One region of the Caulobacter sp. DMC95 genome, then DNA from elsewhere that is predicted to be linked to it. Evidence: predicted binding sites of a transcription regulator. Region 1 holds the regulator's gene; each other region holds the start of a gene.

What was found. Region 1 encodes LexA, which represses DNA repair genes until DNA is damaged. Its sites were predicted from a motif close to ATGTTCNCNANNTGTTCT; they were not measured.
Region 2: the regulator LexA is predicted to act here: its motif matches at 3,471-3,488, upstream of ACT53N_RS05925 (YifB family Mg chelatase-like AAA ATPase).
Region 3: the regulator LexA is predicted to act here: its motif matches at 3,060-3,077, upstream of ACT53N_RS12395 (DUF72 domain-containing protein).

The regions. Positions count from the first base shown of each region.
Region 1 is NZ_JBQUZP010000001.1:200,184-205,188, reverse strand. Features, by position in the region: gene trpD (anthranilate phosphoribosyltransferase) at 1-109, shown strand, start outside; gene trpC (indole-3-glycerol phosphate synthase TrpC) at 106-894, shown strand; gene ACT53N_RS01005 (lysophospholipid acyltransferase family protein) at 991-1,581, shown strand; gene ACT53N_RS01000 (class I SAM-dependent methyltransferase) at 1,630-2,466, shown strand; gene lexA (transcriptional repressor LexA) at 2,637-3,341, shown strand; gene ACT53N_RS00990 (isocitrate lyase/PEP mutase family protein) at 3,414-4,175, opposite strand; gene ACT53N_RS00985 (ComEC/Rec2 family competence protein) at 4,241-5,005, opposite strand, start outside.
Region 2 is NZ_JBQUZP010000002.1:415,993-420,997, forward strand. Features, by position in the region: gene ACT53N_RS05915 (AmpG family muropeptide MFS transporter) at 1-249, opposite strand, end outside; gene ACT53N_RS05920 (response regulator) at 283-1,827, opposite strand; gene ACT53N_RS05925 (YifB family Mg chelatase-like AAA ATPase) at 1,864-3,408, opposite strand; gene gshB (glutathione synthase) at 3,517-4,470, opposite strand; gene ACT53N_RS05935 (SirB1 family protein) at 4,526-5,005, opposite strand, start outside.
Region 3 is NZ_JBQUZP010000004.1:350,252-355,256, reverse strand. Features, by position in the region: gene ACT53N_RS12405 (M28 family metallopeptidase) at 1-1,340, shown strand, start outside; gene ACT53N_RS12400 (L-serine ammonia-lyase) at 1,497-2,885, shown strand; gene ACT53N_RS12395 (DUF72 domain-containing protein) at 3,084-3,836, shown strand; gene ACT53N_RS12390 (DUF1295 domain-containing protein) at 3,966-4,751, opposite strand; gene ACT53N_RS12385 (acetyl-CoA acetyltransferase) at 4,972-5,005, opposite strand, start outside.

The DNA of each region.
Region 1 (5,005 bases):
GACCTTGGTCGAGGGCATCGCCCTGGCGGGTGAGGTGATCGACAGCGGACGCGCCAAGGCCGCTCTCGCAGGCCTCGTGACCGCCACCAATACGGACGTAACCGCGTGACCGACATTCTGGCCAAGATCGCCGCCTACAAGCGCGAGGACGTCGCAAGCCGAAAGGCCGCACGCTCTCAAGCCCAGATCGACGCCGCCGCCAAGGGCGCTTCGGCGCCGCGCGGGTTCAAGGCCGCGCTTGAAGCGCGCCACGCCCCGGGGAAGCTGTCGCTGATCGCGGAGATCAAGAAAGCCTCGCCCTCGAAGGGCCTAATCCGCGAGGACTTCGATCCGCCGGTTCTGGCTAAGGCCTATGAAGCCGGCGGCGCGGCCTGTCTGTCGGTGCTGACCGACACGCCGAGCTTCCAGGGCGCGGATGAATATCTTGTCGCTGCTCGGGCTGCGGTCGCCCTGCCCTGCATCCGCAAGGACTTCTTGGTCGATCCCTGGCAGGTGGCCGAGAGCCGGGCCCTAGGCGCCGATGCGATCCTCGTAATCCTGGCGATGATCGACGACGTACTGGCGGCGGAGTTGATGGCCGAAGCCAAACGCCTGGGCATGGACGCCCTGGTGGAGGTTCACGATGAGGCCGAGATGGCGCGCGCTGGCGCGCTGGGCTCGGATCTGGTCGGGATTAACAACCGCGACCTCAAGAGCTTCGTCGTCGATCTGGCGGTGACCGAGCGCCTGTCAGCTCAGGCGCCGCCAGACGCGCTGCTGGTCACCGAAAGCGGGATCTTCACTCACGATGACGTCGTGCGGATGGAAGGCGCCGGCGCCAAGGCGATGCTGGTCGGCGAGAGCCTGATGCGCCATGCGGATGTGACAGCCGCGACGCGGATCTTGATCGGTTAAACCCAAAACGGGCTTTTCTGGCGCTGGCGCCTGAGGGCGAAACAGTCCCATCCTTCCAAATGTCGCCGCGCCGAGAACGCGGCTGAGGAAACGTGCATGAACTGGCTCGCGCGAGTCGTGAAATGGGCCCTGGCCACGAATTTCAAGCTGCAGGGCTGGAAGATCGAGGGCGCACCGCCCGAAACGCGGAAGTTCGTCGTGATCGCCGCGCCCCATACCAGCAATTGGGACTTCGTCTATTTCGTCGGCGCCGCCGACGCCCTGAACCTTGATCTCAGCTTCATCGGCAAGGCCTCGCTGTTCAAGCCGCCGTTCGACCAGATGATGCGGGATCTTGGCGGGATACCGCTTGATCGCGAGCGCTCCAAGGACATGGTCAAGGCGATGGTCGAGGAGTTCGGCCGCCGTGACACCTTCATGCTGACGATCGCGCCGGAGGGCACACGCGGCAAAGCCCGGCAGTGGAAAACCGGCTTCTATCACATCGCCATGGGCGCCGAGGTGCCGATGGTGCTGGGCATGATGGACTACAAGCGAAAGGTCGTGGGCCTTGGCCCCGCGATCTACCCGACCGGCGACTACGCCGCCGACATGCGGCGGATCGCCGGCTTCTACCAGAGCTGCACGCCCAAGTTCCCTGAGATGGCCACCGGGTTCGACGACCAGGACCTCACGACGGGCGCGTGAGCCGGAACGCTGGTTTATAAGGCGGGCGCCGTTCTGCGGGAGAATCGGATGCGCGCCTTGCTGACCACCTTGAAGCGCCTCGCGCAGCGTCCAATCAGGTCTACTCTCGGTCGACTAAGCCCAACCGCGCACGCTACCTCTGTCACCGCGCCGACCGACGGGCTCCAGGCCCCCCAGGAACTCTGGCACCTGGTCGGGGCCGCAGACGCCGACTTCGTGCGGGTCGGGCAGCAGTTCAAGGCGCTGTTCCTTGACGCGGGCCTGCAACCTCACCACGCCATCCTCGACGTCGGCTGCGGCATCGGACGCGCAGCCGCCCCTCTCGTCGACTATCTCGATGAGAACGGCCGCTACGCGGGCTTCGACGTCATGGCCGAAGCGATCGACTGGTGCCGCGCAAATATCGCCGTCGGAGACTCCAGGTTCGAGTTCCTCCACGCCGACATGCACAGCGACCGCTACAATCCGAGCGGAACCCAGCCGGCCAGCGCCTATGTCTTTCCCTACCCCAACGCCAGTTTTGACTATGTCTGGTTGGGTTCGGTGTTCACCCATCTGCTGGCGGCGGATCAGGCGCAGTTCGCGCGCGAGATCGCCAGGGTCCTGCGGCCGGGCGGCATCAGCATCGTCTCCTGGTATCTGATTGATGAGGAGGCGCGGGCCAACACCGGGTCCGGCCAGATCGCCTTCGACTTCGTCCATCCACTGGACGGTTGCTGGACGGCGACGCCCGACCTGCCCGAGGCCGTGATTGGCTACGATCTGGCGCACGTGCGAACGCAGTACGAGGAACTGGGCCTGGAGATCCTGAACCAAGCCCTCGGCGTCTGGCGGCGCGAACCGATGCAGGACCAGGACATCATCGTGGCGCGCAAGCGCTCCTGAAAGGCTTTATTAAGTTTTTGATTCTTCGGCGCTTTCCGATCGCCCCCACCCTAACCCCCTGAAATAACGCCGCTTTTCCCGTTAACGAAGCTCGGCTTGACTTTGACGCGGAACACCACGAGAACATTCGCAAGGTTTGCGGTTTGTTCCGCGCTCCACCTGAGGCCGACATGCTCACGCGCAAGCAGCACGAACTGCTGATGTTCATCCATGAACGGATCAAGGAAACCGGCGTCTCGCCGTCGTTCGACGAGATGAAGGAAGCCCTCGATCTGGCTTCCAAGTCCGGGATCCACCGCTTGATCACGGCCCTGGAGGAGCGTGGCTTCATTCGTCGTCTGGCGCATCGGGCGCGCGCGCTGGAGGTGGTGAAGCTCCCGCAGCAGGCTACGACCGCTGCGCCGCCCAAGGGGCGCGGCGCATTCCGCCCGCAGGTCTTTGAAGGCGGCGGGGCGCCGCTCCCGTCCAGCAGCACTGCCGTCCCGGCCAATGACAGCCGCGACCTTCCTATCCTGGGCAAGATCGCCGCGGGTACGCCAATCGACGCAATCCAGCACGAACGCGATCGTTTGCCGGTGCCAGAAACGATGCTCGGCGGCGGCGAGCACTATGTCCTTGAGGTCCAGGGAGACTCGATGATCGAGGCTGGGATCCTCGATGGTGACTATGTGATCATCAAGAAGGGCGACACCGCCACCTCGGGCGAGATCGTCGTCGCGCTGGTCGGCGAGGAAGCCACCCTAAAGCGCCTGCGCAAGAAGGGGGGCTCGATCGCTTTGGAGGCGGCTAATCCAAAGTACGAGACGCGCATCTTCGGTCCGGATCAGGTCGAGGTGCAGGGTAAGCTGGTGGGCCTGATCCGCCGTTATCACTAGACCCAGGCGCGCAGCGCTCCGGCGATTCAGGCCCTGATCCGACGAGGATCGGGGCCTTTCTCCTATTTGCGACTAGGGCGTAAGACGTCCGGCCTCCGCTAACCGTTGGGCTGCGGCGTCGAAGCCCGCCCAGGCCGCCGCCGCAAGCGCACCGCCGGTGCTGACCCGGCGCACGCCGAGCCCCGCAAGGCTCTCCACCGTCATGTCGTCGCCCCAGAGCAGAATATTTACAGGCTTGGGCGCGACCGCTTCGACGATCGCTCGAATCTCAGCCGGATCCGTAACGCCAGGCGCATAGAGGCAGTCCGCGCCAGCGCTGGCATAGGCCTTCAGCCGTTCGAGGGTCGCCCCAAGGTCACGGCGGCCACGCAGATAGCCTTCGGAGCGCCCCACCAGCATCACGTCGCGCCCGCTAGCGTCAATCGCCGCACGCGCCGCCTTGAGCCGCTCTACGGCGACGGAAAGTTCATAGAGCGCCACGCCCGACCAGTCCTCGATCGAGAGACCCGCGACACCCGCGTCTATGGCCAAAGTCACGCTCTCGGCGACCTTGGCTGGCGTATCTCCGAAGCCATTTTCGAAGTCCGCATTGACCGGTAGATCAGTGGCGGCGCAGAGCATCTTCAGGTGAGTGATCACCTCATCGCGCGTCACCGCTCCGTCGCTCTTGCCCAGCGCCCAAGCCATGCCTGCGCTGGTCGAGGCCAGGGCCTTGAAACCAAGGCCTTCCAGCCGCTTTGCGCTGCCGACATCCCACGGATTAGGCAGGATGAAGCAACCTTCCGCATGGAGGGCGCGAAATATGGCGCGCCGTGGGGCGTATGGATCTGACATAGTGGGGGCCTCCTGATAGAGCGCGGTCCGGCGCCCGATTCTAACCCGCCACGCACCAGAAGGCGTCAGTATCCGCTCCACGGTCGCTCGCCACGTAAGGGCTGCGCCCAGACAATGCGCCAACCGTCCGGCCGTCGGTAGAGTTCGGCTGAGCCTTGCCGTGCAAAGTCCTCGCCTGTCAGCAGCACGGTTTCGGCGCACAGCGGCGGCACGCGCGGCGGCGGCTTTCCGCGAACCACGACGATCTCGCTCCGAACGCATAGGCCGCTCAGCACCTCGGCGTCAGGCGTCTTGCGCGACCATGCCAGGGACAACCGCACAGGCGCGCCAAGTTTCGGTCCGCAAATCCATCGGTCGCAGCCGTAGAGACTCCAGGCTGTCGGCTCCAGACCCCGCCTCCGCGCCCAGAGCTCAGCGCCGAACCGCTTGGCGTCAGTCCGGAGCAGAACCGCCGCGTCACCCGATCGCACGGCGGCGGTCGCGCCGTCGGCGGCGACCCAGGCGTCGGGTGGTGATGGCCTGGGCCAAACGGCGACAGCCAAGGCGAGCGGCGCGCCGATCCAACGAAGACGCCCTTTCCAAAGGCAGAGGAGCATCAGCCCCAGGAACGCGAGCACGAGCACCTCTGGTGGTGCGCTGGCGACGACATGCTGCGCGCCGTGCGCTTGAGCGAACAGGTTCGCAACGCCGAGCATGGCGTCAACGCCCCAGCCGGCGATAGCCAGGAAGGGCGCGCTTAGTCCCAAGGGCTCCAGAAGAGCGCCGATAGCCAAAAACGGCATGATCACGAACGAGGACAATGGCGCCACGAGCAGGTTTGCTGGCAGACC
Region 2 (5,005 bases), on a different contig from region 1:
GGTGCGGTCGATCAGCGGGGCCCACAGGAACTTGAACGAGAATGACAGGGTCGCCAGGCTGAAGAAGCCGATGACCGCCAGGGACAGGCCTGCGTCGCGCAGCCACAGCGACAGGGTGTCGAAGATCAGCATGAACGGCAGGCCCGAGGCGAAGCCCAGGCCCAGCATCACCAGGCTGCGTCGCTCGCCGAAGAAGGCGAGGGTCTGCAGCAGGCTCTTCTTCTCCGGCGCCTTGGCTTCTTCGGACATGCGGCGATCCCCCAGCGGGGGAACGCCCCCGTATCAGCCGGCGACCTTGGCTCGCGTCGCGGGTTTCGTCCAGCCGCCGGACACACCGCCGGTGGTCCAGCGGGTGAGGACGTCCCGTAGGGCTTCCTGGGTCAGAGGCTTGACCATGAAGTCGTCCATCCCCGCCGCCAGGCAGGTCCGGCGGTCCTCGTCAAAGGCGTCGGCGGTGAGGGCCGCGATCGGGGTGGCGACGCCCTTGGCGCGCAGGGCGCGGGCGGCCTCGATTCCGGTCAGGCCCGGCATGCGCAGGTCCATGAGGATGAGGTCATAGACCCCGGCTGAGGCGGCGGCGACAGCCTGTTCGCCGTCGGCCACCCGGTCGACCTTGCAGCCTTCGCGCTCCAGCAGGGTGCGCGCCAGGAGAGCGTTGATGGGATTGTCCTCAGCGAGCAGCACCCGTGCGCCGCTGGCGACGGCGCCGGCGATGCGGTCGTCATGGGCGGGCTCGTCCTCGGCCACGCCGCCCGCGGTGGCCGCCTGCAGCACCTGGGCGACCAGTGAGGCCGCGCGCAAAGGCTTGATGAGATAGCCCGAGAAGCCGGCGGCCTTGAGGCGGTCGATGCGGTCGCGTTGCTCCGGCGTCAGCAGCACCACCGAGCGGCGGCCGGCTGGCGGCTTGAGTGCGCCGCGCGGTCCTGAGAGGGCGGCGTCGATCAGCAACACGGCGTCGGCGGGCGCGCCGGCCAGGGCTGAGGCGATGTCGACGGCGGCGTAGGCGCGACCGCCGGCGGCCTCGATCTGGCGGACCGTCGCGGCGCGGACAATGGCGTTGGGCGAGGCGATGGCGACGTTGCGGCCTTCCAGCGGCGTGGCCCGCACGGGGGCGGTGGCCGTGGCGAACGGCGCCTCGAACCAGAACTCCGCGCCTTGGCCCAGCTCACCGCCGACACCGACCGCGCCGTCCATGGCGGCTGAGAGGCGCGACACGATCGCCAGGCCCAGGCCCGCGCCGCCCAGCTGGGTGGCGTGGGTGACGTCGGTCTGGACGAAGGCCTCGAAGATGCGGGCGCGCGCCTCGGGCGCGACGCCGGGTCCGGTGTCGGCCACTGAGAAGCGGATCCGACCGCCGTCGACGGCGCTGGCGGTCAGCAGGACGCCGCCGGCCTCGGTGAATTTCACGGCGTTGCCGGCGAAGTTGAGCAGAATCTGCCGCAGCCGGCCTTCGTCCGCCAGGATCTTCGGCAGGGGCGAGGAGACGGCCCAGGCGATCTCGATCCCCTTTTCATGGGCGCGCGGACTCATCAGCTCAGCCACCTGGCGCAGCAGGCTATCGACCTCGACCGGCGCCAGCGACAGCTCGATCGAGGCCGCGCCGAGCCGGGCGAAGTGCAACACGTCGTTGACCAGCGACAGCAGGTGGTCGCCGCTTTCGCGCAGAGCGGTGACATACGACCGCTGCTCGGCGGTCAGCTTGGTGTTTTCCAACAGCCGCGCCATGCCCAGCACGCCGTTCAGCGGCGTACGGAACTCGTGGCTCAGGGTCGCCAGCTGCTCGGGCGTGACGCTGGGATGGCGGTCGTCGGGTCTGCTGTCGCTCATGGAAACCAAGGTTAGCCGACGCGGCTTAACGGGCGGTCAAACGTGGCTGGCCGCCACGACGCTTTCTTCCGCCGCCCCGCTGGTGCGCCGATAGGCCAGCGCTTCGGCGACGTGGACCCGCTTGACGCTTTCCGCGCCCTCAAGGTCGGCGATGGTGCGCGACAGGCGCAGCACGCGCGTCCAGCCCCGCGCGCTGATGCGTCCGGCCTCGGCGGCGCGGGACAGCAGGTCGCGGCCCGCCGAGTCGAGCCCGGCGACCTTCTCCAGGAAGGCACCTTCAGCGCGACCGTTCAGGCCATCGGCGGCGTCCAGGGTGTCAGCGCGTTCGAGCTGGAGGGCCCTTGCGCGCGCCACGCGGGCGGCGACTTCGGCCGAGCCTTCGACCGGCGGCGGCAGGGCTAGGTCGGCGGCGGTGACGGCGGGCATGTCGACGGCGATATCGATTCGATCCAGGAGCGGACCGGAGATGCGGCCCTGATAGTCCTTCTGGCATCGGGGCGCTTTTCCGCAGGCGCCGCGCCCAGCGCCGCCGTGACCGCAGCGACAGGGATTCATCGCCGCCACCAGCTGGACCCGGGCCGGGTAGCGGACATGCGCGTTGGCGCGGGCGACCATCACCTCGCCGGTTTCCAGAGGGCCGCGCAGGCTGTCCAAAGCCTGGACGCCGAATTCCGGCAGTTCATCCAGGAACAGCACCCCATTGTGCGCCAAGGACACTTCTCCCGGCTTGGCGCGATGCCCGCCGCCCGTCAGCGCGGCCATGCTGGCGCTGTGGTGCGGGGCGCGAAAGGGACGGGCCCTGGTGAGTGTTCCGCGGGCGATCAGTCCCGCCACGGAATGGACCATCGAGGTCTCGAGCAGTTCGGCTGAGGTCAGGGGCGGCAGCAGACTGGGAAGACGCTGGGCCAGCATCGACTTGCCCGAGCCCGGCGGACCGCAGAACAACAGGTTATGACCGCCGGCCGCCGCGATCTCCAGCGCGCGCTTGGCATGTTCCTGACCCTTCACGTCCCGCAGATCCTTGGGCGGTTCGCCCTCGATGATCGGGCCAGGCGTCGGCGCCGAGAGGATCTGACTTCCCCGGAAGTGGTTGATCAGCGCCACTAGCGAGCGCGGCGCCAGGATCCGCGTGCCGCCGGCCCAGGCCGCTTCCGGTCCCGAGGCTTCAGGGCAAATAAGGCCCAGGTCCATGGCCCCGGCCGCCATGGCTGCGGGCAGGGCGCCGGCGGCGGGCACGATGCGGCCGTCCAGCGAGAGCTCGCCCATCGCCGCCCAGCCGTCCAGAGCGTCCAAGGGGATCACACCCAGGGCCGCCATCACCGCCAGGGCGATCGGCAGGTCGAAGTGCGCCCCTTCCTTGGGCAGATCGGCCGGCGCCAGGTTGGCGACGATGCGTTTGCCGGGCAGCGACAGCCCCAGGCCAGCGAAGGCTCCACGCACGCGTTCGCGGCTTTCGGCGACCGCCTTGTCGGCCAGCCCCACCACCACGAAGGCGTGCTGGCCCGTAGTCAGCTGGACCTCGACATCGACCCTGCGGGCCTCGACGCCCTCGAACGCGACGGTGACGACGCGAGCGGCCATCGTAACTCCTTGAGGAACTTGAACTTATCCACAAGGAGCAACACAGTTAACGAAATGGAGCAAGAACGAAAAACGAACATTTCGGGAAATCTTGCGGTTTACGCAGAGTTACCCACCGTTTGAACGAATGTTTTCGATCCGGTTCCAAAGTACTTCAGCGGCGTTGATACCGGTAAAACGCTTCAGCTGTTGGGCCCCCGTCGGCGAGGTGACGTTGATCTCGGTGAGGTACTCGCCGATCACGTCGATGCCGACAAAGAGCAGGCCGCGACGCTTCAGCTCCGGGGCGATGATCTTGCAAAGCTCCAGGTCACGAGCGGTCAGCTCAACGGCTTCGGCGCGGCCGCCGACCCGCAGGTTCGATCGGACCTGACCGCTGGCCGGGACGCGGTTGATCGCGCCCACGGGCTCGCCGTCGACCAGCAGGATGCGCTTGTCACCCTTGCTGACCGCCGGGACGAACTTCTGGGCGATGACCTGCTCGCGGCCGATCATGGCGTGCAGTTCCAGTAGCGCGTCGAGATTGGGGTCGTCGGCCAGGAGCCGCGCCACGCCCGAGCCGCCGCCGCCGTAGAGGGGTTTGAGCACGATGTCGCCGTGGCGGGCGCGGAAGTCGTAGATCGCCTCGTGGTCGCTGGTGATCAGGGTCGGCGGCTGAACGCCCGGGAAGTCGGTGACGAACAGCTTTTCGGGGGCGTTGCGCACCTCGGCCGGATTGTTCACCACCAGGGTGTGGGGATGGACCTTCTCCAGGAAGTGCGTGGCCGTGATGTACGCCATGTCGAACGGCGGATCCTGCCGCATCAGGACGACGTCGACGTCGTCCTTCATGTCCAGCATCACAGTCTCGCCCAGCTTGGCGTGCGCGCCCTTGTCGGCGAAAACCTCGACCGGCTGGGCGCGGGCGAACACACGGCCGTCTTCCTGCGAGAGCTTGTCGGGGGTGTAGAACCAGAGCTTATGCCCCCGGCTCTGGGCCTCCATCATCATCAGGAACGAGGTGTCGGTGTCGATGTTGATCCCCAGGATGGGATCCATCTGAACGGCGACTCGCAGCGACATGGGGGCTCCTGGGGTTCTTGGTCTGGAGCCTAGTTAAGCCGTTTTTGCCGGAACGCTAGTTCAAGCGCAGCCGCACCCGCTCCCGCTGAGCCCGCGCCGCGATCGCCGCGCCGCCGTCCAGGACTTGGGCGCGGGACAGCGCCTGCAGGGCGCCGGCCAGAGCGCCCTGACCCTCGCGGGCGGCCGCGACGTCCAGCCAAGGGCGGTGGTCTTTGGGGTTCAGCAGCGCGCGCCGCAGCGCCGAGCGCTCGGCGCGAACCCAGTCCTTGGCCTGTTGGGCGCGGGCGAAGATGTTGTTCTGCAGGCGGATCAGCACGGCGCGGTCGCTGATTGGCGCCATCAGAAGCTCTAGGCGCGCGGCGACGTCCGGCATCAGGCCGGTGCGCAGGGCCCGGCGCGACAGTTCCGACGGCAGCACCACGCGACCTTCGCTGAACGGGTCCAGCGCCAGCGGCCCTTCGTCGGTCTCGATCCGGAGCAGGAAGTGGCCGGGGAAGTCGACGCCATAGAGCTCCAGCCCTACGGCGCGGGCGGC
Region 3 (5,005 bases), on a different contig from region 1:
ACCACGTCATGCTGAACCAGGGCGAACAGGTCGCCATCCGCGCGGCGATGACCAATGTGAACGCCGTCTCGATCAAGGACGCCCCGATCGTCTTCGCCGGCTACGGCGTCAAGGCCCCCGAGCGCAATTGGGACGACTTCAAGGGCATGGACCTGAAGGGCAAGGTCGTCGTCGTGCTGATCAACGATCCGGACTTCGAGACCGGATCCGGCGACTTCGGCGGTAAGGCCATGACCTATTACGGTCGCTGGACCTACAAGTTCGAGGAGGCCGCCCGTCAGGGAGCCGCCGGCCTGCTGATCGTCCATGAAACGGCGCCGGCCTCGTACGGCTGGGCAACGGTCAAGAACTCCAACACCAACACGATGTTCGACATCGTCCGCAAGGAGCCGGCCAAGTCGCATCCGCCGATGGAGGGCTGGATCCAGCGCGACGTCGCCGTCGACCTGTTCAAGAAGGCCGGCCTCGACTTCGAAGCCTTGAAGAAGGCCGCGCAGAGCCGCGACTTCAAGCCGGTGGAACTGAAGGGCGCGACCTTCTCGGCGGACTACAAGGTCAAGCACGAGGTGATCATCTCGAAGAACGTGGTCGGCAAGGTCACCGGCGCCAAGCGCCCTGACGAGACCGTGATCTTCAGCGGCCACTGGGACCACCTGGGCGTCGGCCTGCCGGACGCCAAGGGCGACAAGATCTATAACGGCGCCGTCGACAACGCGACCGGCATCGCCGCCATGCTGGAGATGGGCCGCCTGGCCGCCAGCGGCCCCAAGCCGGACCGCTCGATGGTGTTCCTGGCCGTGACCGCCGAAGAAAAGGGCCTGCTGGGCTCGGAGTACTACGCGGCCAATCCGCTGTATCCGCTGGCCAAGACGGCGGGCGTCATCAACACCGACGCCCTGGATCCGACCGGTCCGGCCAAGGACTTTACGATCTCGGGCAACGCCAAGCTCGACCTGCTCGATGACCTGATCGCCAAGGGCAAGGCCGTGGGCCGCACCTACACGCCCGATCCGGCCACTGAAGCCGGCTACTTCTATCGCTCGGACCACTTCCCGTTCGCCAAGCGCGGCGTGCCAGCCATCTCGTTCGGCTCGGGCGAGGACCTGGTCGAGGGCGGCGTCGCCGCCGGCAAGGCGGCTTCGGACGCCTATCGCATCAACGCCTACCATCAGCCCGCCGACGAGTGGAACGACAGCTGGCGCCTCGACGGCATGAGCGCCGACATCGCCCTCGTCTACAGCGTGGGCCGCGACCTGGCTGGCTCGACCCGCTGGCCCGACTGGGGCGCGGATTCCGAGTTCAAGGCCGCCCGCGACGCCAGCAAGGCTGAGCGGAAATAGGGTTCGTCTAATCGCTCCTTCCCGTGTCATCCCGGCCGGAGCGTAGCGTAGAGCCGGGATCCAGGGAGCGACATAGCGCCGTGCGCTCGGCCCCTGGGTCCTGGATAGCCTCTCCGAGGCTTCCGGGATGACACCCTGAGTTTGCGACCTTCCCCCATGACCGCCTCCGTCTTCGACCTCTTCAAACTCGGCGTCGGCCCGTCGAGCAGCCACACCATGGGCCCGATGACGGCGGCGGGGCTGTTCATCGGCCGGCTGCGCGACGCCGGGAAGCTGGTCGCCGTCGCGCGGGTCGAAACGCGGCTCTACGCCTCCCTGGCCCTGACCGGTCGGGGCCACGCCACCGACCGCGCGGTGATCCTGGGCCTGATGGGCTTCGTCCCCGCCGATCTCGATCCAGACGCCGGCGAAGCCGCCCTGCTGGAAAGCCAGGCCACCCAGTCGCTGAAGCTGGGCGGTGAGGTCGAAATCGCCTTCGACGAGGCCCGCGACATCGTCTGGCTGGGTCATGAGCGATTGCCGCAGCATCCCAACGGCCTGACCTTCAGCGCCTTCGACAAGGCTGGCGCCCTGCTGGCCGAACGGACCTATTTCTCGATCGGCGGCGGCTTTGTCCGCGACGAGAGCGAGATGGGCCGCAACGCCCCGCCCGAGGACGGCCCCGCCATCCCCTTCCCGTTCGAAAGCGCGGCCGACCTCCTCGACCGCGCCGAGCAGGCGGGCCTGTCGATCGCCGAGGTCATGGCCGCCAACGAATGTGCGCGGATGAGCGAGGGCGAGATGAACGCCGGTCTCGACCGCATCTTCGGGGCCATGGAGGCCTGCATCGATCGCGGCATGCGCCAGGAGGGCGTCTTACCCGGCGGCCTGACCGTGAAACGCCGCGCTCGCCAGATCCATCAAACCATCCAGGGCCGGATGGAGCGCCAGATGAGCGATCCTCTGGCGGCGATGGACTTCGTCAACCTGTGGGCCATGGCGGTCAACGAAGAGAACGCCGCCGGCGGCCGCGTCGTCACCGCCCCCACCAACGGCGCGGCGGGACTGATCCCGGCCGTGCTGCGGTTCTTCGTCAGGTTCTACAAGGGCACGCCCGAGCAGATCCGCACGTTCCTGCTGACGGCCGCAGCGATCGGCGCGCTCTATAAGATGAACGCCTCGATCAGCGGCGCCGAGGTCGGCTGCCAGGGCGAGGTGGGCGTCGCCTGCTCGATGGCGGCGGCGGGTCTGGCGGCGGCTCTGGGCGGGACCAACGCCCAGATCGAGAACGCCGCCGAGATCGGCATGGAACATAATCTCGGCCTGACCTGCGACCCGATCGGGGGCCTCGTGCAAATCCCCTGTATCGAGCGCAACGCCATGGGGGCTATCAAGGCCATCGACGCCGCCCGCCTCGCCCTGCTCGGCGACGGCCAGCACTCGGTGTCGCTGGACAAGGTCATCGCCACGATGAAGCGCACCGGCGAGGACATGAACGAGATCTACAAGGAGACCTCGATGGGCGGCCTGGCGGTGGGCCTGTCGGTGAACCGGGTGGAGTGTTGAGGGCGTCGTAAGCGCCCCCTCCACCGCTTCGCGGTCCCCCTCCCCCGCTGCACGGGGGAGGATGAGTTTCCTCCTCACCCGCATCGCGGGGGAGGTGTCATGATACGTCAGCATCGTGACGGAGGGGGCGCTATTGCCTCTCGACGCCCCACAAAACCTCGCCTAGTTTTCGCGAGAACATCAAGGGAACACGCGCACATGGGCAAGATCCGAACCGGCATCGGCGGCTGGACGTTCGAGCCGTGGCGCGGGACCTTCTATCCCGATGATCTGAAGCAGAAGGACGAGCTGAAATACGCCTCGTCCAAGCTGACCAGCATCGAGATCAACGGCACCTACTATTCGACCTTCAAGCCCAACAGCTGGATGAAGTGGCGCGACGAGACGCCGGACGACTTCGTGTTCTCGGTCAAGGCCAGCCGCTTCTGCACCAACCGCCGGGTGCTGTCGGAAAACAACGACTCGCTCGAGAAATTCCTGTCGCAGGGGCTCGAGGAGCTGGGCCCTAAGCTTGGCCCGATCAACTGGCAGTTCATGGCGACCAAGAAGTTCGATCCGGCGGATTTCGAGGATTTTCTGAAATTACTGCCAAAAGAGCAGAAGGGCGTGCGCCTGCGTCACGCCATGGAGGTCCGCAGCCCGACCTTCGCCTGCCAGCAGTTCTATGACCTCTGCGCCCAGTACGGCGTGGCGATCGTCTACGCCGTCGACGACGAGGCGCCGGAATGGCCCTGCATCGACCAGCCGACCGCCGACTTCACCTACGCCCGCCTGATGTGCAGCCGCGAGGACGAGCCGACGGGCATGACGTCGGAGGAACTGGACGGCGTGGTGGCCCAGACGCGGCGGTGGGCAGAACGCGGCGACGTGTTCGCCTACTTCATCGCCGGGGCGAAGGTGCGTAATCCGGCGGCGGCGATGGCGTTGATTGGGAAGCTGGGGGCGGCGTAAGCGCCCCCTCCGTCTCGTCGCTTCGCGCCGATCCAGCTCCCCCGTTTCACGAGGGAGGATGCCCTTCCTCCTCACCCGCAAAGCGGGGGAGGTGGCGCGCTGCGGAGACGCAGCGCGACGGAGGGGGCGCTAGACCTTCTTCGGAAACCACGGCACGAACCCGCTGGTCCGCGCCACATACTCCGCATAGCCGGGCTTGGACTTCTTCATCTTGCCTTCGGTGGTCGGCACGCCGCTCCACTTGGTCAGCAGGAAGGTCATCAGCAGCGGACCCGGCAGGGCCCAGGCGCCCAGGCCGGTCTCGGCGGCGATCAGATAGAGACCCCACCAGACGCAGGCGTCACCGAAATAGTTCGGGTGACGGGTGTAGCGCCACAGGCCCTTGTCCATCACTTTGCCGGCGTTGTCCGGATTGGCCTTGAAGGCGGTCAGTTGCGCGTCGCCGATGGTCTCGAACAGGATGCCGACCACCGTCAGCGCCGCGCCCGCATAGGCCAGACCGCCCAGCACGCCCGGCCCTTGGCCCAACTGCACCGGTAGGGCGACGAGGTAGCTCAGCACCGCCTGCAGCCCGAACACGATGATCAGCGAGGTCGTGGCGAAGTTCCAGCGCTTGGTCTTCTCATAGTGGGCGAAGATCGCGACATAGCGGCGGTCTGCGCCATGCTTGCGCCAGCGCCAAAGCAGATAGACCCCCAGCCGCGCCGCCCACAGGGTGCAGAGACCCGTAAGCAGCAGGCCGTGCGGGGTCTTGGGCCCCTGTAGCAGGGTGCTCCAGGCCAGCAGCGCCATGCTGGGACCCCACCAGGCGTCAATAAAGCTGACGTCCCTCGTCCGCAGGCTTACGGCCCACAGGGCGAGGAACGCAACCGCCGAGACGGCGGCGTTGATGGCGAGGAGGCTGAGAAGGGACATTAGGGGCTCTTCGAATAGATAGCGCGGATACGCGGCGCGAGGCCGTTTGGACTTCTCCTCCCCATTAGGGGGAGGTGGATCGGCGCGAATACGCGACGAGCCGGAGGGGGTCCGCGAAGCGGTTGTGAGGTCGCCGCCTCATTGGGCCCCTCCACCGGCGTTCGCCGGTCCCCCTCCACCAGAGGGGGAGGAAGATAGAGCCCTCCGCTTCGCGCTGGCGTCACGTCCCCACGACGAAACTCACGGTCGTCGTG